Regions from separate parts of the Mesorhizobium sp. WSM4989 genome, predicted to be linked through region 3. Evidence: riboswitches for the same ligand, from Rfam matches in the RefSeq annotation. Region 3 holds a riboswitch; each other region holds the start of a gene.
What was found. Region 3 has a riboswitch for thiamine pyrophosphate ahead of thiC (phosphomethylpyrimidine synthase ThiC). Riboswitches for the same ligand answer to the same signal wherever they lie in the genome.

Region 1: another riboswitch for thiamine pyrophosphate. It lies ahead of thiB (thiamine ABC transporter substrate binding subunit); the one in region 3 lies ahead of thiC (phosphomethylpyrimidine synthase ThiC).
Region 2: another riboswitch for thiamine pyrophosphate. It lies ahead of thiC (phosphomethylpyrimidine synthase ThiC); the one in region 3 lies ahead of thiC (phosphomethylpyrimidine synthase ThiC).

Annotation. Positions count from the first base shown of each region.
Region 1 is NZ_JARTVN010000003.1:331,960-340,037, forward strand. Features, by position in the region: gene P9217_RS26490 (caspase family protein) at 1-573, shown strand, start outside; gene P9217_RS26495 (M48 family metalloprotease) at 657-2,099, opposite strand; gene thiQ (thiamine ABC transporter ATP-binding protein) at 2,307-3,068, opposite strand; gene thiP (thiamine/thiamine pyrophosphate ABC transporter permease) at 3,065-4,687, opposite strand; gene thiB (thiamine ABC transporter substrate binding subunit) at 4,892-5,902, opposite strand; TPP riboswitch at 5,945-6,060, opposite strand; gene P9217_RS26515 (thiamine diphosphokinase) at 6,200-6,844, shown strand; gene P9217_RS26520 (ABC-F family ATP-binding cassette domain-containing protein) at 6,846-8,078, shown strand, end outside.
Region 2 is NZ_JARTVN010000002.1:770,674-778,751, forward strand. Features, by position in the region: gene P9217_RS16455 (thiazole synthase) at 1-215, opposite strand, end outside; gene thiS (sulfur carrier protein ThiS) at 220-417, opposite strand; gene thiO (glycine oxidase ThiO) at 401-1,384, opposite strand; gene thiC (phosphomethylpyrimidine synthase ThiC) at 1,381-3,201, opposite strand; TPP riboswitch at 3,314-3,426, opposite strand; gene P9217_RS16475 (beta-galactosidase) at 3,709-5,844, opposite strand; gene P9217_RS16480 (ABC transporter ATP-binding protein) at 5,873-7,018, opposite strand; gene P9217_RS16485 (carbohydrate ABC transporter permease) at 7,065-7,916, opposite strand; gene P9217_RS16490 (sugar ABC transporter permease) at 7,916-8,078, opposite strand, start outside.
Region 3 is NZ_JARTVN010000007.1:25,893-33,970, reverse strand. Features, by position in the region: gene P9217_RS29685 (hypothetical protein) at 1-770, opposite strand, end outside; gene P9217_RS29680 (metallophosphoesterase) at 773-2,110, opposite strand; gene P9217_RS29675 (hypothetical protein) at 2,602-2,865, shown strand; TPP riboswitch at 3,183-3,299, shown strand; gene thiC (phosphomethylpyrimidine synthase ThiC) at 3,403-5,238, shown strand; gene thiO (glycine oxidase ThiO) at 5,235-6,236, shown strand; gene thiS (sulfur carrier protein ThiS) at 6,205-6,402, shown strand; gene P9217_RS29655 (thiazole synthase) at 6,404-7,177, shown strand; gene P9217_RS29650 (thiamine phosphate synthase) at 7,174-7,779, shown strand; gene P9217_RS29645 (hydroxymethylpyrimidine/phosphomethylpyrimidine kinase) at 7,770-8,078, shown strand, end outside.

The sequences.
Region 1 (8,078 bases), on a different contig from region 3:
GACTCCGCGAAAGCGATCAGCTTCTATTCAGAAGCATCCGACAAGGGAGACCCCTATGCGATGGCCGCTTGGGGGCGAGCCTTGTTCAATGGTGTCGACGTCGAGCAGAATACCGGCAAGGGATTGGACCTGCTGCTCAAGGCGGCGGCCATGGGGCACGTCAACGCGATGAACGATCTCGCCGTGATCTTCAAGGATGGCCGCAACGGCGTGCCCGCCGACGAGGCCCGCGCCTTGGCTTTCCTCAAAGCCGGCATCGCGCGGCAAGAGGCATATTCGATGAGCATTCTCGGCCTTCCCGCGCGCAGCACCTTAACGGTCGCAGTGTGCAAGCCGAAGGTTGTGACGAAAATAGTCACCAAGGTAAAGGTTGTCCGCACACCCGCGCCGAAGACGCCGACGGTGACAGTCCCGACAGTGGTCAAACCACCTCAGACCGATACCGGGCCGGCGCCCTGGCGCGGCAGTAGCGGCGATCATTCGGGGTCCGGCGGCGGCCAAAGTGGTGAGGGCAGCGGGGGCAGCACCGGCGGCCAGACCAGCCCTGAAGGCGGCAGCAGTGGCGGGCTCTGATTGCTGCGGCAGCCGCGCGCCCGGGTTGACTGAATAGAAGCGCGCGGCTGATTCGTTGCGGAAGCACGAAACGGGATGCGACCCTACTTGTCGGTGACGATCTTGACCTTGTCGCCGGCCGACACGCTCGCGCCCGGCGACATTGCGTTGAGCACCCGGAACAGGTCGAGCTTTCGGTCGACGCCGACCATCTGAGCGGCAAGCGTGCCCATGTTCTGGCCGGGCTGCACAGTGACCACCCGGATATGCAGCGGCTTCAGCGCCGCCTTCTCGGCCGCGCTCAACGTGCGGAAGGAGCTGCTGACGGAGCGCGCGACCGGCTCCAGCGCGGTGCTGGCCGAGGGTGCCGCAGTCAGCAGCCGGTAGACCTGTCCGCCGGCCCGGATGACCGCGATATCGAACTGCCACCCTTGCGCGCTGGCATGCGCCATCGCCGCCTCGTTGCCGTTGACCGTTTCCTGGCGCACGCTGGCATCGTCTAGTCCGGCGACCCAGCCGCTGCGGATATAGTCGGTGAGCGACACAGACTTGTCGATCGCCACGCCATCGAAGCGGATGGCGATGTCGCCCGGACCGGTCGCGGTCACCGCGGCCGCCGAATTGTCGATGACGAAACCCTCGGGCACCGAGAACGACACGCCAAGGCCGGGATGCAGGAAGGTCTGGCCGCGCACATAGCCCTCTTCCGGCGTGTCGCCGTAGAGCAGCCCGTCTATGCCGGCTAGAAAGGCATCGCGGTCGCGCGTGCCGACGCCGGGCGGTCCGAAGTTGCGGGCGAGCCGCTGCGCCAGCTCGATGCGCTGCGGCGTGTTGGGATGCGTGGCCAGGAAGTCGAGGCTGGCATCCGTGGCGCCGCTGACCGAACGGAAATCGGTATAGGCCGACATCGACTGCAGGAAGCGGCCGGCCGCATAGGGATCATAGCCCGCTTCGCCGATCGACTTGATGCCGATCGCGTCGGCCTGCAGTTCTTGGTTGCGCGAAAACTGCGCAAGCCTCAGCTTGCCGCGGATGAGCGCGGCCTTGGCCGTCGGGCTGTCGCCGAGCACGTCGGAGACGACCTTGGTCGCCAAGCCTTCCTCGGCCTCGAGCTGCTGTCGTTGCAGGCCGTGATTGGCGGTGACGTGGCCCATCTCATGCGCGATGACGGCCGCAAGCTCGGAGGAATCATTTGCCAACGCCAGCAGACCGCGCGTGACATAGAGATAGCCGCCCGGCAGCGCGAAGGCGTTGACGTTGGGCGAGTTGAGGATGGTGATGCGATAGGTCTGGGTCGGATTGGCCGAGACCACCGTCAGATTGCCGACGACCTTGGCCACCATGCGCTCGAGCTTCGGATCGGAATATTCGCCGCCATAGGTGGCGAGAATCCGCGGATGCTGCGCTTTGGCCATTTCGGCCAGCCTGGCGTTGGCGACGACATTGTCGACGGTGATCGGCTTATCGGAGGGCTGGAAGCCGGACTCCTGCACGTCCGGCGGCGTGAACATCTGGCAGCTCGCCAGCGCCACGGCAAAGCCGGCCATCGCGAAAAATCGCGCCAGCGGCTTAGTCCATACCCTCTCGATGCCGGCTGTCAGATCGGCTTCCTTTCGTAATCTTTCGGCAAATCACGGCCCACCCGGACCAGCATGGCCGGACCTAGCCACACTCCCCCGGACAAGGCAAGCAAACGCCTGATCACCCGCAGCCGGTTTGGCCGTAAATTATGTCCGCTTCCGGGCAATGTGTTGTCATCCGGCAACGCTACCGCCTCGATCGCCGATATAGCGCCGGAAGGCCTCCGGTCCAGCACCGTCGAAGAAATCGGCGGCCGACCCTGTTGCCGCGACCCTGCCCTCGTCGACGAACGCGATCTGCTGGCCGATGCTACGCGCGTCCTGCGGCTGGTGCGTGACGAAAAGGACGGTCATCTGTCGCTCGGCGTGAATGCCGGCCACGAGATCGAGCATGTCTTCGCGCAGCGCCGGGCCGAGCGAGGCGAAAGGCTCGTCGAGCAGAAGCACCGGACGGTCCCGTATGAGCACCCGCGCCAGCGCGACGCGCTGCCGCTCGCCGCCGGAAAGCTCGCGCGGCAGCCGCTTTTCCTTGCCGGCAAGGCCGACACGCCCCAGCGCTTCCGCGACCGCGCGGTGGTCGTCGGCCGTGAGCTTGAGCGATGGCGAGCGGCCAAGCCCGACGTTGCCCTCGACCGAAAGATGGGCGAACAGGTTGTTTTCCTGGAACACCATCGACACCGGCCGCGCCGAGGGCGGCGCATTGTCGACATCGATCCCGCCGATCAGCACCTTGCCAGCATTGGGTGATTCGAAGCCGGCCACCAGATTGAGCAGCGTCGACTTGCCTGAACCGCTCGGCCCCATGATGGCGGTGATCCTGCCGGCGGCGAATTCGACATCGAACCGGAAGGATGCCTCGCCATAGCTGAAGGATACGCCGTCCAACGTGACGGCCAGGCCCTTCGTGGCCGCGATGCCATTATAATCCCTCGTCATGCCTTTGCCTCCCGCCCCAGCCAGTCGGCGGCGACAACCAGCATCAGGCAGACGAGGCCGAGCAGCAAGGCCAGCCCCGCGGCGTCGGCGGTCCGGTAGCTGCCCATGCGCGCGAGTAGAAGATAGGGCAAGGTCTGGACGGAATCGCTGCCGAACAGCGCGATCACGCCGAGATCGCCGAGCGACAGCGCCATGGCGAACGCAAAGCCGGTGGCCAAGGGCCGCCGGAGCGACGGCCAGTCGACCAGCCGCAGCCGGTTCCAGCCGGAAATGCCGAGCGCCAGGCAGAGTCGCTCGTGGCGCTCGCTCGCCGCGTCATAGGCAGGGCGGACGGCGCGAATGGCGAAAGGCATCGCCATCACCGCATTCACCGCGACGACCATGACAGGTGCGATGGCGAACACATCGGTGATGTTGCGCAGAGCCAGGAACCAGCCGGCGCCGATCACGATGGGCGGCACGACCAGCACGAAACCGGCGCCGGTGTCGGCGGCATGTTCGAGAAGCGACATGGCGCCGCCCGCGCGGCGCCTCAGGGCCAGTGCGCGTCGGGCGGCGATCAGCGACAGCGACAGCATCACGCAAAACAGCGCCGAGAGAAAGGAGAGCCCGGCGCTGGTGAGCGTCGCGCGGCGCACGGCGTCCTCGCCGGCCAGCCGGCCGAGATCCGCCTCCAGCCCGGCGAGCACGGTCGCCGCCATCGGTGCGGCGACGAACAGCAGCGCAAGCACGATGAGGCCGGCATTCAACACGGCCTCGGTGGTGCTGGTCGCAAGATAGCGGCGTGGCGCTACCGGCAGATTCGCATCGCCGACCGTGTTGGCGCCGAGTCGCGTCAGCATGGCGACCACGACGAAGGTCAGCACGATCTGCAGAAACGTTAGTGTCACGGCCCGCGCGGGATCGAAATCGAAGCGCAGCGCCTGGTAGATCGCGACCTCTAGCGTCGTCGCCGCCTGCCCGCCACCCAGCGTCAGTACGATTGTGAAGGAGGTGATGCACAGCATGAAGACCAGCCCGGCGACCCCCGGCAGCACCGTGCGCAGCGCCGGCCATTCGATCAGCCGGAAGGCCGACCGAGCGTCCATACCGAGCTGGCTCGCCAGCCGCCACTGGTCGGCCGGCACGGTGCCGAGCGCCTCGAGGAACAGCCGCGTGGCCAATGGCAGGTTGAAGAAGACATGCGCGACCAGGATGCCGGAAAGGCCGTAAATGCCCGGCCATTCCCCACCGCCGAACGTGCCGAGGATGCCGGCAAAATAACCGGCATGGCCGTAAAGCGCCAACACGCCGAGCGCGGCGACGATAGCCGGCAGCGCCAGCGGCACCGTGAACAACTGCAGGATCAGGCGACGTCCGGGAAAGTTGGTGTGCCTGGACAGGGCGCGGCCGACGAACACTGCCGGCAAGACCGAAAGCAATGTCGACAGCAGCGCCTGCCAAAGCGTGAAGCGGGCGACGCGGAGCAGATAGCTGTCGAAGGCCGCGGCAGCGCTGGACGGACCGCTTGCGCCTTCGAGGATGAGGCCGGCGAAGGCGCCGCCGATGAGCAAAGTAATGGCGACAAGGGCGATGATGCCGGCAGTGATGTGAGGGTCAGGGCGCGGCGTGGATTGCACGCTGCACCACGTTGGCTCGAGCTAGCGAACGCCGCGTTCCGTCGCGCCCCCCTCTGCCTTGCCGGACATCTCCCTCTCTAGGAGGGAGATTGGCAGCTTTGCCGCTCTTCCTACACCGTCGGCGGCTAGCGAAATCACCGATCCCCCTTTGCGGGGGAGATGGCCGGCCGGACAGAGGGGGGTGCTCAAGCGCCATCCTGCGTCCTACTTGCTCATCGCCGCCAGCCATTCATCCACCCAGGCCTTGCGGTTGGCCGCCACCTCGTCCGGGCTGAACAGCAGGGTTTTGGTCGGCTTCACCAGCTTTTCGAAGGCCGGGTTGAGCGGCTTGTCGGTCTTGCCGGCCGGGAACATCCAGTTGGTCTCCGGGATGATGTCCTGGAACTTGGGCCCGGTCATGAAGGCTATGAATTTTTCCGCCAGCGGGTTCTTCGCGCCGGTTTTGGTGATGCCGGCGACCTCGATCTGCAGATATTCGCCCTCCTCGAAGGACGCCGCCTGATAGCGCTCGGTGTTCTCGGCCACCATGTGGTAGGCCGGCGAAGTGGTATAGGAGAGAACCATCGGCGCCTCGCCCTTGGTGAACAGACCATAGGCCTCGCTCCAGCCCGGCGTCACGGTCAGCACCTTCGGCTTCAGCTTGGCCCAGGCTTCCGGCGCCTTGTCGCCATAGACCGACTTGACCCACAGCAGCAGCCCGAGGCCCGGCGTCGAAGTGCGCGGATCCTGGATAATGATCTTGTCGGGGCCGGTGCCCTCGACCAGTTCCTTCAAGCTCTTCGGCGGGGTCTTCAGCTTTTCGGTGTCGTAGACGACGGCGAAATAGCCGTAGTCGAAAGGCACGAAAGTGTCGTCTTTCCAGCCGCCGGGCACATTCAAATCGGCCACCGCGCCATGCGGCGCGAATAGGCCGCTCGCCTTGGCATCCGCGGTCAGGTTGGTATCGAGGCCGAGCACGACATCGGCCTTGGTGCCGGCGCCCTCCAGCTTGACGCGGTTGAGCAGTGCCACGCCGTCGGCAACCGAGACGAATTCGAGATCGCAGCCGCATTCGGCCTCGAATTCCTTCTTCACCGCGGGCCCGGGACCCCAGTCGGCGGTGAAGCTTTCGTAGGTGTAGACGGTAAGCTTGTCTTTCGCCTCGGCAGGCCCGACGCCCACCAAAAGCGAAACAAGGCCGGCTGCAAGAACAAGGTTGGACAATAACGAGCGCATCGGCGCCTCCTTCGTTCGCGTTAAAGGAATTGAGGCGTCGGATGGTCCGAAGCGTCTAATCCCTCCGCCGGTACAAACCGGATCAGGTTCAGCGGGTTGGCTTTCGTTGCCTCTCAGCCGGTTCGCAAAATCAGCGTCCGGCACCCCGTTAGAGCATTTCGAGACATAGGCCCGGCCGATGCGGCGCGCAAGCGGAAGTTTCCGGGGATCATCACCGTTCACCGCGGTAGCGAAGCGCGATTCCGTTTGGACGCGCCCGCTTCCGTTTCGTGGGCCGGGCTGGTAAGGGCGACGGCCATGGGCACATTCACCATCCTGCTTGGCGGCGATCTCGTCCGCACGCCTCGCCTCGATCGCCAGATCGAAGGCTCCCGCATCATCGCCGCCGATGCCGGTATCGGCCATGCCCATATGCTTGGCCTCCTGCCGGAGCTCTGGGTCGGAGATTTCGACTCGGTACCGCCAAACCTGCCGGAGAATCTGGCCGCCGTGCCGCGCAAGATTTTCCCGACCGAGAAGGACATGACCGACGGCGAGCTCGCCATTGCCGAGGCGCTGGCGCGCGGCGCCACCAGCCTGGTGCTGGCCGGCGCCTTCGGCGGCAAGCGCGCCGATCATGCCTTTCTGCATTTGGCTCTGAGCGTGCGGCTGGCCGAGGCGGGCATGACCGTGCTGCTGACCAGCGGCGCGCAGGAAGGCGTGCCGATCCTGCCGGGCAAAGCCGGCTTCGACTACGCCGAGGGCACGCTGTTCTCGGTGCTCGGCTTCTCCGACCTCGCCGGCCTGACGGTCTCAGGCGCCAAATGGCCGCTGGACGGTGTCGAGGTGGCGTTCGGCTCATCGCTTACCATATCAAATGAGATCAAGGGTCGGCTCGAGATCGCGCTCGAGCGTGGCCGGGCGCTGCTGCTCGCCCACCCCTATCCTCTTCCCGAAAGCTGACATGGCACCGCCTCTTCTCAATCTGGATGGCATAAAACTGACTTTTGGCGGCACGCCGCTGCTCGACGGCGCGGCGCTGAGCGCCTCCGCCGGCGAGAAGATCGCGCTTGTCGGCCGCAACGGTTCGGGCAAGTCGACGCTGCTCAAGATCGTCGCGGGGCTGATCGAACCGCAGGACGGCGAAGTATTCCGCCAGCCCTCGGCAACGGTGCGCTACCTGCCGCAAATGCCCGATATGGATGGCTTCGCCAGCGTGCGCGCCTATGTCGAGGCCGGCCTCGGGCCGGCCGACGACCCGCATCGCGCCACCTATCTGATGGAGCATCTCGGCCTGACCGGCGAGGAGCGGCCGAACGACCTTTCCGGCGGCGAGGCGCGCCGCGCAGCACTGGCCCGCGTCATGGCGCCGGAGCCCGATATCCTGCTCCTCGACGAGCCGACCAACCATCTCGACCTGTCGGTCATCGAATGGCTGGAAGAAGAGCTTGCCCGCACCTCGTCGGCCGTGATCCTGATCTCGCACGACCGCCGCTTTCTCGAGCGCGTCTCGCGCGCCACCGTCTGGCTCGACCGCGGCCAGACGCGCCGGCTGGACAAGGGGTTCGCGCGCTTCGAGGAATGGCGCGACCAGGTGCTTGAAGAGGAAGAGCGCGAACAGCACAAGCTCGGCCGCCAGATCGTGCGCGAGGAGCATTGGCTGCGCTATGGCGTGACCGCCAGGCGCAAGCGCAACATGCGCCGGCTCGGCGAGCTGCAGGCCATGCGCCAGCGTTTTCGCAGCCATCGCGGCGCCGAGGGTTCGGCGACGATGGTGGCAAGCGACGCCGCTGAATCCGGCAAGCTGGTGATCGAAGCCAAGGGCATCGAGAAGAGTTTTGGCGACCTCACCGTGGTCAAGGGCTTTTCGACCCGTATTCAGCGCGGCGATCGCGTCGGCCTTGTCGGGCCGAACGGCGTCGGCAAGACGACGCTTCTCAAGATGCTGACCGGCGAGCTGCCGCCGGATGCCGGCACCGTGCGGCTCGGCGTCAATCTGGAAATCGCAACACTCGACCAGAAGCGCGAGGCCGTCGACCCGCAGGAGACGCTGGCGAATTACCTGACCGACGGGCGCGGCGAGAACCTTGTGGTCAATGGCGAGCAGCGCCACGTCGTCTCCTATATGAAGGATTTTCTTTTCAAGCCGGAGCAGGCGCGCACGCCGGTGCGCGAGCTTTCAGGCGGCGAGCGGGCG
Region 2 (8,078 bases), on a different contig from region 3:
CCGGCGGTGTTGGGCAGCACGCGAACGCCGAGCGACTGGACCAGCGACCAGAACTGGCCGCCGGCTTTGCCGCCCGATGTTTCGCGACGGAGCGACACGGTGACGATCTCCGTGCCGGACGCTTTCACCGCCTCCGCCATGACGGCAGGCGAGGGGTAAAGCGCGGTGCCCAGCAGAAGGCGAGACGCGAGTTTCTGTCCATAGAACTCGAGCATGGGATCAGCCTCCCTTCATCGGCGAGAGGATTTCGACGCGGTCGCCATCGGTGAGCCGGCAGCGGTCCCGTTCCTTGGCAGGCACGACATCGCCGTTCCTCGCCGTGGCGAGCCAGCTGCCCTGGAAGTCAAGTTCGCTGAGCAGCGCGGCAAGCGTTTCTGCCGCGACTTCATGGGCTTGGCCGTTAACAATGAGCTTCAAGGGCAAACTCCTTTGCGGCAGGATTTCCCAGGATGAGGTCGGCTGCCTGCCGCGCCATGGCCGGCGCGAGTAGGAAGCCGTGGCGGTAGAGGCCGTTGATGCGAATATTCCTCCCGTCGCGCTCGACGCGAGGCAAGTTGTCGACGAATGCGGGACGCACGCCGACGCCGGTTTCGACCAGCTCGGCTTCGCCGAAGGCCGGATGCAACGCATAGGCGGCGCCGAGCAGCTCCATGGTCGAGCGCGCGGTGATCGGGCCTTCGGCATCGCATTCGACCATCGTCGCGCCGACCATGAACAGGTTTTCCGCGCGGGGCACGACATAGACGGAGATGCGCGGATGCAGCAGCCGCACCGGGCGGGTCAGCGAGATCTCGTGCGTTCGCAGGATGAGCATCTCGCCGCGCACGCCGCGCAGTTCCGGTCGCCTGTCACCGCTGCCGGTGCAGTCCACCTCAATATCCTGAGATGCGGGCGCCGAGCTGCGGCCGAACTCGACGCGCGCGCCCATCCCGCGCAGCTTGTCGCGCAGGAAAAGCAGCGCCTTGCGGGGGTCGAGATGCGCTTCCTCAGCGAAGAACAGCCCGCGCCCAAACCGGCTCTCGAGCGCCGGCTCGAGTGCCGCGATTTGGCTGGCGTCCAAATGCCTGAAGCCGGACGTTCGGCGGCCGAAGCGGTCGAGTTCGCCGGCATCGCGGGCAGGAGCCAGCACCAGCGTGCCGCGGCGCGCGACATGACCGGGCAAGGCGGCGTCCCACCAGTCGGCTGCGCCGCGTCCGAGCGTCAGCACGGTCTCTTCGGCGTTCTCGCGCTCGCACCAGGGCGCAAGCATGCCGCCGGCCTGCCAGGAGGCATTGCCGGCGATCTCGAGGCGTTTCTCGACCACGGTCACATCGGCGCCGCGCGTTGCCAGCTCGTGCGCGAGCGTCAATCCGGCGACGCCAGCGCCGCGAATGAGCACCTTCATGGCGTGTCCGTGCGCTCGGGGGTGCTGTCGACAGGCATGTAGAGATCGCCGCCGTCGCGGTACTTCGCCGCCATGGCCGCGAGCCCTTCCTTCTGGGCTTCGGCGCGGATGTCGTGCGAGATCCGCATCGAGCAGAATTTGGGGCCGCACATGGAGCAGAAATGCGCCACCTTGTGCGCCTCCTTGGGCAGGGTTTCGTCGTGGAAGGCGCGCGCCGTCTCCGGATCGAGCGACAGGTTGAACTGGTCTTCCCACCGGAACTCGAAGCGCGCCCGCGACAGCGCGTCGTCCCTGATTTTGGCGGCTGGATGGCCCTTGGCGAGGTCGGCGGCGTGGGCCGCGATCTTGTAGGTGATGACGCCGGTCTTGACGTCGTCGCGGTCGGGCAGGCCGAGATGCTCCTTGGGCGTGACGTAGCAGAGCATCGCCGTTCCGAACCAGCCGATCATCGCCGCGCCGATGCCCGATGTGATGTGGTCGTAGCCGGGCGCTATGTCGGTGGTGAGCGGCCCGAGCGTGTAGAACGGCGCTTCGCCACAAACCGCGAGCTGCTTGTCCATGTTCTGCTTGATCTTGTGCATCGGCACGTGGCCGGGCCCTTCGATCATCACCTGGCAGTCCTTGGTCCAGGCGATCTTGGTGAGTTCGGCTAGCGTTTCCAGTTCGGCGAACTGGGCCGCGTCATTGGCATCGGCGATCGAGCCGGGGCGAAGGCCGTCGCCGAGCGAGAACGCCACGTCATAGGCCCGGGCGATGTCGCAGATCTCCTCGAAATGCTCGTAGAGAAAACTCTCCTGGTGGTGATGCAGGCACCACTTGGCCATGATCGAGCCGCCGCGCGACACGATGCCGGTGACGCGGTCGACGGTCAGCGGGATATAGGGCAGGCGCACGCCGGCATGGATCGTGAAATAGTCCACGCCCTGCTCGGCCTGCTCGATGAGGGTGTCGCGGAACACCTCCCAGGTCAGTTCCTCGGCGACGCCGCCGACCTTCTCCAGCGCCTGGTAGATCGGCACGGTGCCGATCGGCACCGGCGAATTGCGCACCATCCATTCGCGGATGTTGTGGATGTTGCGCCCGGTCGAGAGGTCCATCACCGTATCGGCGCCCCAGCGGATCGCCCACACCATCTTCTCGACCTCTTCGGCCATCGACGAGGTGACGGCGGAGTTGCCGATATTGGCGTTGATCTTGACCAGGAAATTGCGGCCGATGATCATCGGCTCGCTTTCCGGGTGGTTGATGTTGGACGGGATGATGGCGCGGCCGCGCGCCACCTCGTCGCGCACGAATTCCGGCGTGACGAAGTCGGGGATCGCGGCGCCGAAGCTTTCGCCATCACGTTGAACTTTCGAACGCAACTGCTCACGGCCGAGGTTCTCGCGGATGGCGACGAACTCCATCTCAGGCGTGATGATGCCGGCGCGCGCATAGGCGAGCTGTGTGACGGCGCGGCCGCCGGCCGCGCGCAACGGTCTGTTGCGAACCGGGAATTCCGGCGTCAGGCGATCGGCTGAGACGAAGCCGTTGTCTTCCGGCTTGATCGTGCGGCCCTCGTAGCGCTCCACGTCTCCGCGCGCCTCGATCCATGCCTCGCGCAGCCGTGGCAAGCCACGCTCGATGTCGGTTTTCATCGCGGTGTCCGTGTAGGGACCGGACGAGTCATAGACCGTGACCGGCGGCTCGCCGGCGCTCGGGTGGACCGAGATCTCGCGCATCGGCACCCGCAGCTCCGGGTGGAGCTGACCGGGTTTGTGGACCTTCTTCGAAGCGGGCAATTCGCCGACGGTGACGGTCGGGGTGTGGGCATTCATGAGTGAGCCTCCTTGCTCGAGTGCACGGGAGACCCAGTCCACGCGATGAGGAGGAAGTGACGCTTCGCTTAGGATGCGGGCACTGCCCGAATGCCGAAGCCGGATTGCCGACCCGCGAAGCCTCGCACCGTCCCTACGCCAGTATGAACTGGATCAGGTTCAACGGGTCACTGCGCGCTATTAGCAGTATCTCAGCCCCTTGCCGGGACTCCCCTGGTGAGGCGCCTAGGTTGGACGATGCGACGCTATCCTGTCAACTCGACTTCATGACTTCTCCAGCCTCGAACAAGCGACGAGAAGGGGCGCAGCCACGCAGCTTTGATCGAGCATCTCTTACATCGACGCCCATTGAGCCACGACCTTGCGCGCGTCGAGCTGGCAGTCGGGGCCCACTTGTCATCCGCCAAGGAAACGCTTTTGCGAATCCCTTGTGGCGGCGGATTGAAGAACGCATTTTTCGCCTCGAAGAGCATCTGTTCGGCGTCTACGGACGCTGGTTCGATTTGTTCAGGACCGAATTATTGCGCAGCCGTAAGGGTCGAGTTGCAGCGTTCCTTCAACGGCCTTGCCCGTCAGCAGGTCGAGGCCCTTTGGGACGTTGGGTACGATCACGGCGACTTCCGTGGTGTTCAGCACGAACATCAGCCGGCGGTCGTCGGCTTCCCTGACAGAGACCTCCACCCCGGCAGGCAGGTCGGGCAGCAAAGGCGCTATACCGGCTTTGGCCAGCACGACATCGACAAGCTTCTCCGTCAGTTGCGGCGTGAGATACGTGCCGACATAGACAACCCGACCTTGCCCAACCTTGCGGGCGGTAATTGCCGGAGAGCCGGCGGCGAAGCGGTTCGACCAGATGCCGAGCACCTCGGTGTCAGGCGCTACATCAAGCACCTCGTACAAATGCGCAGCCTGGAATTCTTCATTGCCAAGGGTGAACAGGTATTTGCGTTCCGCGGACGAGGCCGGGAGCGGCGGCGGTGCATAGGCGCCCATCGGAGCCGGACGAAACAGCGGAAACAGGCCGCTGCCGCCTTCGGGAACGACGCGGCCGAACTCCGCCACCCTGACGCCGCTCAGGGCTGCAAGGGCCTTGCCGGGCGCCTGCTCGCGAATGATGTGGTTGTTCTCGTCCCTCGTCCCGCTCAATGCCGATAGGATCAGCGTACCGCCGTTGCGGACGAATGTTTCAACAGCCTCGTTCCATTCATCCTTCCACATCACCCAATGCGGGACGTAGAGCGCCTTGAGCCGCGAAAGATCGTCTTCGGGATGAATGAACCCGCATGCAATGCCGTTCTGATAGCAGTGGCGATGAAGCAGCGTCGCGTCTTCGAGCGGACTGGGGAGGCCGATCGGATAGGTCTTGTGAGCCTCCTGGTTGTCGAAGTCCGCGCCGGCGATGCCGAGGTCCATGCGCACTGCGGTGCCAAGAATCTGCTCCTTCGCGGCGGCGATCTCATGGAAGAAGCGGCCTGCCTCGTCATAGCGGCGGCGCGGCACGTCGTCGTGATCGATGACGCCCATCCAGTAGATCTCGGCGCCGAAATGCGCGGGACGCCAACGAAAGAACATGACACCGTCGGCGCCGCGCGCCACCGAGGTCATGGCCATGCGACGCATCTCGCCGGGCTCCGGCGTCATCGTCGAGAAGCCGGGCTGGCTGCCGAAGCCTGAGGCCTGCTCCGGAACGATGAAGTTGCCGGAATAGGCGCGGCATATGTCGAGATGGAGGGCCTGGGTCGCGGCATGCCCGCCGGTTCGGCGCATCTCGTCATAGAGCATCGGATAGATGTCGAAGCCGATGAAATCGAGGTCCTGTCCGAACCGACCGCGGAAGTCGATGTCGGCAAGCTGGCCAAGATTGTGGAAGATGAACCAGTCCGGATTGGCGGCGCGCAGGATCTCGACCTGGTCGTGTTGGAAGGCCGCGGTCGCGGCGGCCAGAAAGCGATGGTAGTCCTGCACGTGGCCGGGGCTGGGGTAGGACGGCATGAGCGGTCTCGGCAGGTCGATCTGCGAGAAATCGTCGTAGGCCGTCGCCCAGAAGTGGCCGCCCCAGGCGAAGTTCAGCGCCTCGATGGTGCCGTAGGCCTTCTGCAGGTATTTCTGAAACTCCAGCCTTGTCGAAGGCGCGAACGATTCCGACACCGTGGTGTTGAGCTCGTTGTCCGTCTGCCAGCCGATCACACGCGGGTTGTCCCGATAATGCTCGGCCATGGCGCGGGTGATGCGGCGGCTGTGGGCGCGGAATACCGGGCTTGTGGTGTCGGCATGCTGGCGCGATCCGTGGCTCGAGGCCCGCCCATTTATGTCAACGCGCAGCACTTCGGGGTAGTTGACGGTGAGCCAGCGGGGAGGGGTGGCCGTCGGCGTGCACATAATCGTGTCGATCCCCGCTCGGCCGAGAAGTTCGATCGCGCGATCGAACAGGCCGAACTCGAACTTGCCTTCGCGGGGCTCGAAAATGTGCCAGGCGAACTCTCCCATCCGCACCGTGTTGACGCCGGCGGCGGCCATGCGCTCGGCGTCACGCTGCCAGCAGCCTTCGTCGACATGTTCGGGGTAATGAGGTGCTCCGAGCAGAAAGCGGTCAAGATTGAGGGGCCGCCATACGGATAGCGGAGCGGGCTCTTTGCGGTTCATGCGTATGGGACTTTCGAAATTTCGAGGTTCAGATTGAGGCGACGGGTTTTCTTGGCGTGAGCGTGCGGCCATCCGGGCCGAAGAGGTAGGCGTCGCCGGTTTCGAACCCTGCTCGCAACGCGGCGCCGACCGCGACGGTAGAAACCTTGTTGAGCTGAAGCGTGAAATTGCCGGTTCCGCTGTCGGAATTGGTCGTCTGAAGCGGAGAGGCGTCGACGTAGAGGACGGTTTCGCGCCCCAGCTGCTCGACCAGACGCACCTGGCTGGAGAAGGCCGGCATTGCGCCGTCGCTTGGCTCGGCGACACGCAGGGCCTCCGGCCGGATGCCGATGGTCACGGCATCACCAGCCGAAAGGCCGCCGGCGTCGATGCCATCCAAGGTAATGGCAGGGAGGCCGGCGGCGGCTACCGAGACGCTGGATGCGCCGACGCTCACTGCTTTCGCTTCGATGAAATTCATGCGCGGCGCGCCGAGGAAGCCCGCGACGAAAATGTTGGCAGGGTTGGCGTAGAGTTCCAGCGGCGAGCCGACCTGCTCGATCCGGCCTTTGTTGAGGACTACGATCCGGTTGGCCATGGTCATCGCCTCGACCTGGTCGTGGGTGACGTAGATCATCGTCGATCCAAGCTGCGCGTGCAGGCTCGAAAGTTCCACTCGCATCTGAGTGCGCAGCGCGGCATCGAGGTTCGACAGCGGCTCATCGAACAGGAACACCTCGGGCGAGCGGGTAATCGCGCGGCCGATCGCGACGCGCTGGCGCTGCCCGCCCGACAGTTGCTTCGGGCGCTTGTCGAGCTGCTCCTCCAGACGCAGGATCCGTGCTGCGCGTTTGACGGCAGCGTCGATCTCGGTCCTGGGCCGGTTGGCCATCCGCAGGCCGAAGCCCATGTTCTCGGCGACGGTCATGTGTGGGTAGAGTGCATAGGACTGGAAGACCATTGCGATGCCGCGGTCGCCGGGCTCTTCCCTGGTGACGTCGCGCCCGTTGATCACGATGTGGCCGGAGTTGATGGTTTCCAGCCCGGCGATCGTCTTCAGCAATGTCGACTTTCCGCAGCCGGAGGGGCCGACCATGACGACGAACTCGCCCTTTTCGATCGTCAGGTCGACCGCATTCAGGGCATGGTAGCCGGCATAGTGCTTGTCGACTTTTCGCAATTCCACGCTGCTCATTTCGAGGCGCCTTTCCGTGCGTGTCGGGTGCGGCAGGGTTCGCGGATCATCCCTTGACGGCTCCCATGGTGAGGCCGGCGACAAAGTGCTTCTGCATCATGAAGAACATCACGACCGGGGGCAGGGCGACGAAGATCGTGGCCGCCGAGACGATGTTCCAGGCCGATGTCCATTCGCCGCGCAGATTGTTCAAACCTGCGGTAACGGGTTTGACCGCGTCACTCTGGGTAAGGACGATCGCCCAGAAATAGTCGTTCCAGACGAAGGTGAAGGTGAGGATCGCGAGTGCCGCCAGTGCAGGCCGGACCAGCGGAACAACCACGTGGCGCAATGTCTGGAACGGCGAGGCGCCTTCGGCGCGCGCCGCCTGGAACAGTTCGCCCGGGAGAGCGGCGATGAAGTTGCGCATGAAAAGCGTGGCGAAGCCGGTCTGGAAGGCAATGTGGAAAACGATCAGCGCATAGACGGTGTCGTAGAGACCCAGCCTCACCATCAGGTCGCGGACCGGGATCATCATGATCTGCGCCGGCAGGAAATTGCCACCGACGAAGAGGGCGAAGATGAGGTTGGAGCCACGGAACTGGTAGCGCGACAAGACGAAGCCGGTCAGTGTCGACAGGATGAGAACGCCGATGACGGACGGAATGGTGATCAGCAGGCTGTTCAGGAAAAAGCGCAGCATGGCGGTCTGGTCGAAAACCGCCTTGTAGTTGTCGATCAGGCTGAATTTCTGCGGCCAGCCCCAATAGTTGCCGGCCATCAGCTCCTCGTTGGAACGGATCGAGGTCAGCATCACGGCGAGCAGAGGCAGCAGCCACAGGATCACGACCAGGGTTACACCACCTAGATAGAGGGCTCGCTGGATCCTGGCGTTTTCGGGAATGGGGCGCGGGTACATCAGGCGTTGCTCCGCTCGGCCTTGATGAGGCCACTGAGATACCAGGCGATGAAGACGATCATGATCACGAACAGCACGGTGGCGATCGCGGCGCCGTAGCCAAAGCGGTAGGAAAAGATCGACTCCTGATACATCTGGTAGGCGAGCACGGTGGACGAGCCA
Region 3 (8,078 bases):
TTTCTCACCAAGGTGTTCAGGAACTGCTGTTGGAGCGGTGTCAGTGCTTCACAGTCGTCAATCAGTATCTTGAAGAAGGGCGCCCTGTCACCGGCGAAAGATGGGCCATTTAAAAGTGGAGTGATCGCGGTCGCGACCTTGTTAATGATCGCGCCAGGGTCTGTTGCTCTGAAGCCGGTCGCTCCGGCATCGGCGGCAAAGAAGAACGCGTTGAAGCATTCGTCGACGTACCGGGTTATCCCACCCCGCAGCTCATCGATGCTGAAGAAGTCGAGACGGGCAGGTTGGGGTATGAAGTGCAGCACTTCGCGATGCAGTGCCAGGGCGACGTCCCTATCTTCGGAGGCCCGGTATTTCAAGTGGCCGTCGCGTCTGAGCTGGCCGATGCTCTCGAGCAGGCGTTCGACTATCTTCAGCTCCAGATAGTGAGAGAAGATTACGAATTGCCGCGGGATCACGGCGGCCGTGTCGAAGCGTATCCGCTCCGGAATGAGGTTCAGAACGGCGTTGTCGATTAGGGGCGAGAATGTCTCATTGAGCTGGAAGAAGACGCCATACCAAGCGAGCTTGCCGACTTGGTCCGAGAGACTTTTGTCTTCAAGAATATGGACTGTGGAAAGCGAGCGAAGAATGCTGGTCTTGCCGCTGCCTCTCGTCCCTGCGACGAAGACCGGCTTGGCGGCGGCAGAAATCAACGCCGACTTCTGACTGAACCACAGTATCGGGCGGCTTTCGTACTCGATCCTGTTGGGGCCGAACGGATTCTCCATCGCTATTCGTCCCTTACCTTAATGCGCCAAGCCGAGTTTGCCTTGGTGAGGCCGTCTATCTCGATGAAGCGCGCCGCTTGGAGCATCAGAAGAGAGTCTTCCAGATCTAGCCCGAGCTCGGCGGAGGCAGCAATCTCAGTGATCTCGTCCCAGAAGAGTAACCCATTCCCGCGCCTGGTGGCATGGTCGCGCAGTCGGCGCAGCAGGTCAAACGTGTCGTTGTTCAGAAAGGCCTTGCCGTTGGACATGGTCGAAATAAAGCAATGTTCGCCTTCCATGACCGTCCCGTCGGCGACATTGGTGCGGTAGGGTATAAGTCGGATGCCGACGAGCTCTCCCTGATCGGTCGTGAAGAAGACGAGCTCATTGAAACCTGACTGTATCTCTGGTGCTGAGATGCAGATCAATTTGCCGTCCGGAAACCTTGGATCGTTGACGATCTCGACCGGATCAGCATGTATGTGTCCATGCAGGTAGACGATAGGCTTGTTGCCCTGCAGCAGCTGAGTTCTGACAAATCCGCTGTTGAGCATCTCCGCGTATGGCGTAATGCGCGGAGTCTTTTGTGGCAGCAGATTGTGATGGCCGATTATGATGCCGTAACGCATGTCGGGCTGCTGGAGCAATTCCTGTAGGCCTGCAAGCATCTCACGCGAGATGTATGGCGTGTCCATCTGACCGTAATACTCGTCGTCGGACGCCTCCTTGTCTGGATCGCTGGGAGGTGTCGCGGGCGAATGTCCCGAGATGTCCGGCGAGCCGAGATCTAGAGGCTCTGTAGAAGGACTGAGTGCCTCGAGACGATCACGAAGGAACGCGGGAAGGTTTTGAAGCTCCCAACTGCCTATCGCTGTGTTGACGAGGATGAAGTTTGCGCCTGCGGATCCTGTCGGAAGTCTGAAGTGCACGGGTTGGTCCACGGGAACGGTCTGCCAACCCAAGCGGGCGGCTAAACTCGCCATTTCGCTGAATTTCTCAGTCGGTCCAAGTTCGCGCGCGTCATCACGGTTCACATCGTGATTTCCCGGTACGAATATCAACGGAAGCGCCTTTGAACTGCGTCCCTGTGCGCGGCAGAGCAACGTGAAATGCTGGAATGCCGAAGCAATGAAGGTCTTGTCGCCACGGCTCGTGAAATCCCCCATGAAGGCGATCGAATCCAAGGGCTTCGAAGTCGTCAGCCGCCGAAGTTTCGTCAAGACGGCACGCAGCGAAGACGCGCGTAGCTTCTGCGTTATTTTCGGAGCGAACTTGCTATCCTTGGCATCGATGTTGCTAGAGGAAGGATGCCAGTCCGGATAGTGAATATCGCCTACTTGAAGGATTCGCACCCGCCGCATAACTCGCCCCCCTGCCGAGAGCCATAGACTAATCCGTTCGCTTTTGCCAAGCGCGAACGATCATCCGCAGTGTCCTTAACGAGGTAGCCTGCACTTTTCGAGAATTGCCACGGCGGCTATTTTTCGGCTGTGAAGCACACGAGACCCGTGACGTGAGACCCAGTTGCTCAATGCCCAGTTGCTCAATGAGCTTTCTTACGAATAAGGGAGAATTTCCGCGGCCGGACTATCTCTGAGCGAGCGTGCATGACTGCCAACGGAAGGTCTTGCACGCACCCTTGCGATCTTGAGCAATGGTCGCCATGACTTTCTTCTTGCAGGCTTTTGAGTGGCCCAGCCTGCGATCACCAGACCCCACCGATTCTAAAGAGCGTGGCAGATGGGATAGTCGAGGTTGCCCGTGCACAGTCACGCTCAGGGCTTGCGCCGCCCAGAGGACACGCTGAAAAGGCAGATTGGGGCGCAAGCACGCCATTCACGAGAGGTTCGACATGAAGACCATGCAAGAAAAAGACATTCCGGCATTCGTACAAGCAGTTGTGGACGCCGGCTGCAAAATTTGCGCGATTGGCAACTTGGGATACGTCTTTGGCGATGCTGATTTCACGCCAGCGCAACGGAGGGCCGTCGAGCCACAGCTGCGTAGGATTGCTGAAATCTACGGCGAACGCGATCATCTCATGAACGAGATAGCTGTATATCTGCGGTCGATCGGACGCCATGTCGAGGTTGAGCCGAAGACAGGTATTTCCTGATGGCCGTGATCGCGAGAAGCCGTCTTCCAACCTCTGAATCCTAAAGGAGGTGACCCCCAAGGCCGTTCGTCACCTTCGACCAGAATAACCACATCCGTGACCGCCTGAGCTACTTGGTCGATACGCGCACATGGCCAATACAGTTTCTCCATCCTTCACGAAGCGAATGAGGCTTTGGCCATTCAGCCCCGGTCTACGGGGCGTGACTTGTCCCCGATGCATGCGCGAGCTCTCCGCCCGGCTGGCCGCCGGTCGTCGCCACCGGCCGAAGGCGCCCGAATGCGCTTGACAAGATAGCGTCAGCCCGTTCAACCTAAGGCATTCACCAGGGGAGTCCCGGCAAGGGGCTGAGATACTGCTGGCTTTCGCGGCGCAGTGACCCGTTGAACCTGATCCAGTTCATACTGGCGTAGGGACGGTGCAAGCGCTTTGCGGGAGTTTACGCCCGAGGTCCTGTTGCAGCAGGTCTACAGAAGCGTCTTTTCATCCTTCCGGCACAGAACTGGGTCTCCAATGCATGAGCAAAGGAGCCTCACGATGAATGCCCTCACCCCCGCCGTATCGACGGGACCACTGCCCGCCTCGCGGAAAATCCACAAGCCCGGCGTCCTCTACCCGCAGATCAGGGTGCCGATGCGCGAGATTTCCGTCCATCCGACGGCCGGCGAACCGCCCGTCACCGTCTACGATCCGTCCGGCCCCTACACCGATCCATCAGTCGAAACCAGCATCGAAAAAGGCCTTGCCCGGCTTCGCCACGAATGGGTCACGGCGCGTGGCGATGTCGAAGCCTATGACGGCCGCCACGTCCGGCCGGAAGACAATGGATTCGCCACCGGCGAGCGCCTGACACCGGAATTTCCGATACGCAATCGGCCGCTCAAGGCCAAGCAGGGCAAGGCGGTGACCCAACTTGCCTATGCGCGCGCCGGCATCATCACGCCAGAAATGGAGTTCGTAGCCATCCGCGAGAATCTCGGCCGCGAGGTGATGCGCGGCAAGCTGCAACGCGACGGCGAAGCCTTCGGCGCGGCGATCCCAGATTTCGTCACACCCGAATTCGTGCGCGACGAGGTGGCGCGCGGGCGCGCAATCATTCCCGCCAACATCAATCATCCCGAGAGCGAGCCGATGATCATCGGTCGCAATTTTCTGGTCAAGATCAACGCCAACATCGGTAACTCGGCTGTCACATCGTCGATGGCCGAAGAGGTCGAAAAAATGGTCTGGGCTATCCGCTGGGGCGCGGACACGGTGATGGACCTGTCGACCGGCCGCAACATCCACAACATCCGCGACTGGATCGTGCGCAATGCGCCGGTGCCGATCGGTACGGTGCCGCTCTATCAGGCGCTGGAAAAGGTCAACGGCATCGCCGAGGATCTGAACTGGGAGGTCTACCGCGACACGCTGATCGAGCAGGCCGAGCAAGGCGTCGACTATTTCACCATCCACGCCGGCGTGCGGCTGCACTACATCCCGCTGACCGTCGACCGGGTCACGGGCATCGTCTCGCGCGGCGGCTCGATCATGGCCAAATGGTGCCTGCACCATCACCGGGAGAGCTTCCTCTACGAGCATTTCGAGGAGATCTGCGACATCGCCAGAGCCTATGACGTCTCCTTCTCGCTCGGCGACGGCCTTCGTCCCGGTTCAATCGCCGATGCGAACGACGCGGCGCAATTCGCCGAACTGGAAACACTTGGAGAACTCACCAAGATTGCCTGGGCAAAGGACTGCCAGGTGATGATCGAAGGCCCGGGCCATGTCCCCATGCACAAGATCAAGCAGAACATGGACAAGCAGCTCGCAGTGTGCGGTGAGGCGCCGTTCTACACGTTGGGGCCGCTGACGACCGACATCGCGCCGGGCTATGACCACATCACCTCAGGGATAGGTGCCGCCATGATAGGCTGGTTCGGCACCGCAATGCTTTGCTACGTCACGCCGAAAGAGCATCTCGGCCTTCCCGACCGCAACGACGTCAAGATTGGCGTGATCACCTACAAGATAGCCGCCCATGCAGCCGATCTGGCGAAGGGCCATCCGGCAGCGAAAACCAGGGATGATGCCCTTTCGCGCGCGCGCTTCGAGTTCCGCTGGGAGGACCAGTTCAACCTGTCGCTCGACCCCGAAACCGCACGGTCCTTCCACGACCAGACCTTGCCCAAGGAGGCGCACAAGCTGGCACATTTTTGTTCGATGTGCGGGCCGAAATTCTGCTCCATGCGCATTTCCCACGACATCCGTGCCGAGGCCCAGAAGGAAGGCATGGCGGCAATGGCGGCAAAATACCGGGAGGGCGGCGATCTCTACATGCAGGCGGACGAGACTGGCGTACCGGTCGTGCCAGAGGCTCCCAAACCATCATGAGGGTGCTCGTCAAAGGGGCCGGCGTTGCCGGCCTCACCGTCGCTTTCGAACTCGCCGCCCGCGGCGCGACGGTCACCGTCGCCGAGATGCGGCATGGCCTTGGTGGCAACGCGTCGTGGTTCGCCGGCGGCATGCTGGCGCCATGGTGCGAGCGCGAAAGCGCGGAGCAGCCGGTGCTGGATCTCGGACGCGATGCTGCCGACTGGTGGGATGCGGTGCTGTCGGGTCAGGTGACACGGGCCGGGACATTGGTCGTGGCCGCGCCGCGTGATGCCGGTGAGCTTGACCGGTTCGCCAGTCGCACGTCAGGGCATCGGCGCGTCGATGAAAACGAAATTGCGCTCCTGGAACCCGACCTCGCCGGCCGCTTCCGGCGTGGATTGCTCTTCCCCGACGAGGCTCACCTCGACCCACGCCCGGCGATGGCGGCACTTCATGACAAGCTTGCGACCATGGGTGTCAAATTCCACTTCGGCTGCGACGCCCGGCCTGTTTCGGGATTCGCCCGTCAGATAGACTGCATGGGAATGGCAGCGGCCGATGACAGGCTGCGCGGTGTTCGCGGCGAAATGCTGATCCTTCGCACGCCTGATGTCTCGCTGTCGCGGCCGGTCCGTTTGCTTCATCCACGCTTTCCGCTTTATGCCGTGCCGCGCACCGATCACCGTTTCATGATCGGAGCGACGATGATTGAAAGCCAGAGCGCCGGACCGGTGACGGCGCGTTCCATGATGGAGCTGCTGGGCGCCGCCCATGCCCTCCATCCGGCCTTTGGTGAGGCCGAGATCGTTGAAACCGGTGTGGGTGTCCGTCCGGCATTTCCCGACAATTTGCCACGCGTCGAAACAGACGGTGAGATCATCGCGATCAACGGTCTTTATCGTCACGGTTTTCTCCTCGCCCCCGCCATGGCGCGCCAGGCTGCCGACCTGGTTTTCAGTCAAGACAGAACCAAGGAGCATGCTCATGAAACTGATGGTCAACGGCGAGGCGCGTGAGATTGCCGCCACCACGCTGGCCGAGTTGCTTGCCGCGCTCGACTATGAGGGCGATTGGCTCGCCACCGCCGTCAACAGCGACCTCGTGCACAAAGCCAACCGCGCGGAGTTCCAGTTGAGCGACGGCGACCGGATCGAAATCCTCTCGCCCATGCAGGGCGGCTAGCATGTTGGAGCTTTATGGAACCGAGCTTTCGTCGCGCCTGCTTCTCGGCACGGCTCAGTATCCTTCGCCGGCCATCCTTGCCGATGCAGTCAAGGCATCGGGCACGTCGGTGGTGACCGTCTCGTTGCGGCGTGAGATGGCGGGCGGTAGGGCCGGCGAACAATTCTGGTCGTTGATCCGCTCGCTGGGCGCCAGAACCCTGCCCAATACCGCCGGCTGCCTCTCCGTCAAGGAAGCCGTCACCACCGCGAAAATGGCGCGCGAGGTCTTCGGCACCAACTGGATCAAGCTCGAAGTGATCGGCAATCACGACACGCTACAGCCGGATGTGTTCGGTCTGGTTGAAGCCGCCCGCATCCTGTGCGAGGACGGCTTTGCGGTATTCCCCTATACCACCGACGATCTCGTTGTCGCCGAGCGGCTGCTGGAAGCGGGCTGCAAGGTCCTGATGCCGTGGTGCGCACCGATCGGTTCCGCCTTGGGACCGGTCAACATGACGGCGCTGCGCTCGATGCGCGGATATTTCCCTGGCGTCCCGCTGATTGTGGATGCGGGGCTCGGACGGCCGTCGCACGCGGCCACCGTCATGGAACTCGGCTTTGACGCCGTGCTCCTGAACACAGCGGTCGCCAAGGCGGCAGATCCGGTCGGCATGGCGCGTGCTTTCGGTAAGGCGGTCGACGCCGGTCGTGAGGCGTTCAGTTCGGGAATGCTCGAACCGCGCGACGTCGCCGTGCCATCGACACCGATGGTCGGCAGGGCCGTTTTTTCATGAAGCTCGATCCCTTCTACCTGATCGTCGACAGCGCCGCCTGGATCGAAAGGTTGGCGCCGCTCGGCGTCAAGCTGATTCAGCTTCGCATCAAAACCATGGATGAAACCGGGCTGCGCGCGGAGATCCGCAAGTCGAAGGCCTGGTGTGTCCAACACAAAAGCCAGCTCATCATCAATGATTATTGGCGCCTGGCAATCGAGGAAGGCTGCGATTTCGTGCATCTGGGCCAGGAGGATTTGCAAACGGCCGACCTCTCGAGGATACGGGCAGCGGGCGTCAGGCTCGGATTGAGCACGCATGATCATGTCGAGCTGGAAACGGCCATGTTTGCCGAGCCCGACTATGTCGCGCTCGGTCCGATCTATCCCACCACTTTGAAGAAAATGAAGTGGGCACCGCAAGGGCTAGAGCGGATCAGCGAGTGGAAGCGGCGGGTGGCGCCGATCCCATTGGTCGCCATCGGCGGCCTCAACCCCGACCGCCTCGACGGCGTCTTTGAGGCCGGCGCCAACAGCGCCGCAGTGGTCACGGACATCACGTTGAGCTTCGACCCCGAAGCGCGCACGCGAGAATGGATCGAAAAGACGGACCGATGGCGATGAGACGAGAACCGCATGTGCTTGTCGTTGGCGGATCAGATTCCAGCGGGGGTGCTGGAATAGCACGCGACATCGAGACGATCTCTGCCGTTGGCGTGCGCACCTGTCTCGCCGTCACAGCGCTAACGGTGCAAACGCACGACGCCGTGATCGAAATCCATCATTCGCCACCCAGCATGGTGGCCAATCAGATGTGTGCCGCGCTACAGGCCAACGACGTAGCCACAATCAAGATCGGCATGCTGGCGACTGCCAAGATCATTGTTGCCGTTGCCGCAGTGCTGCGCAAATTTCCGCAAGTG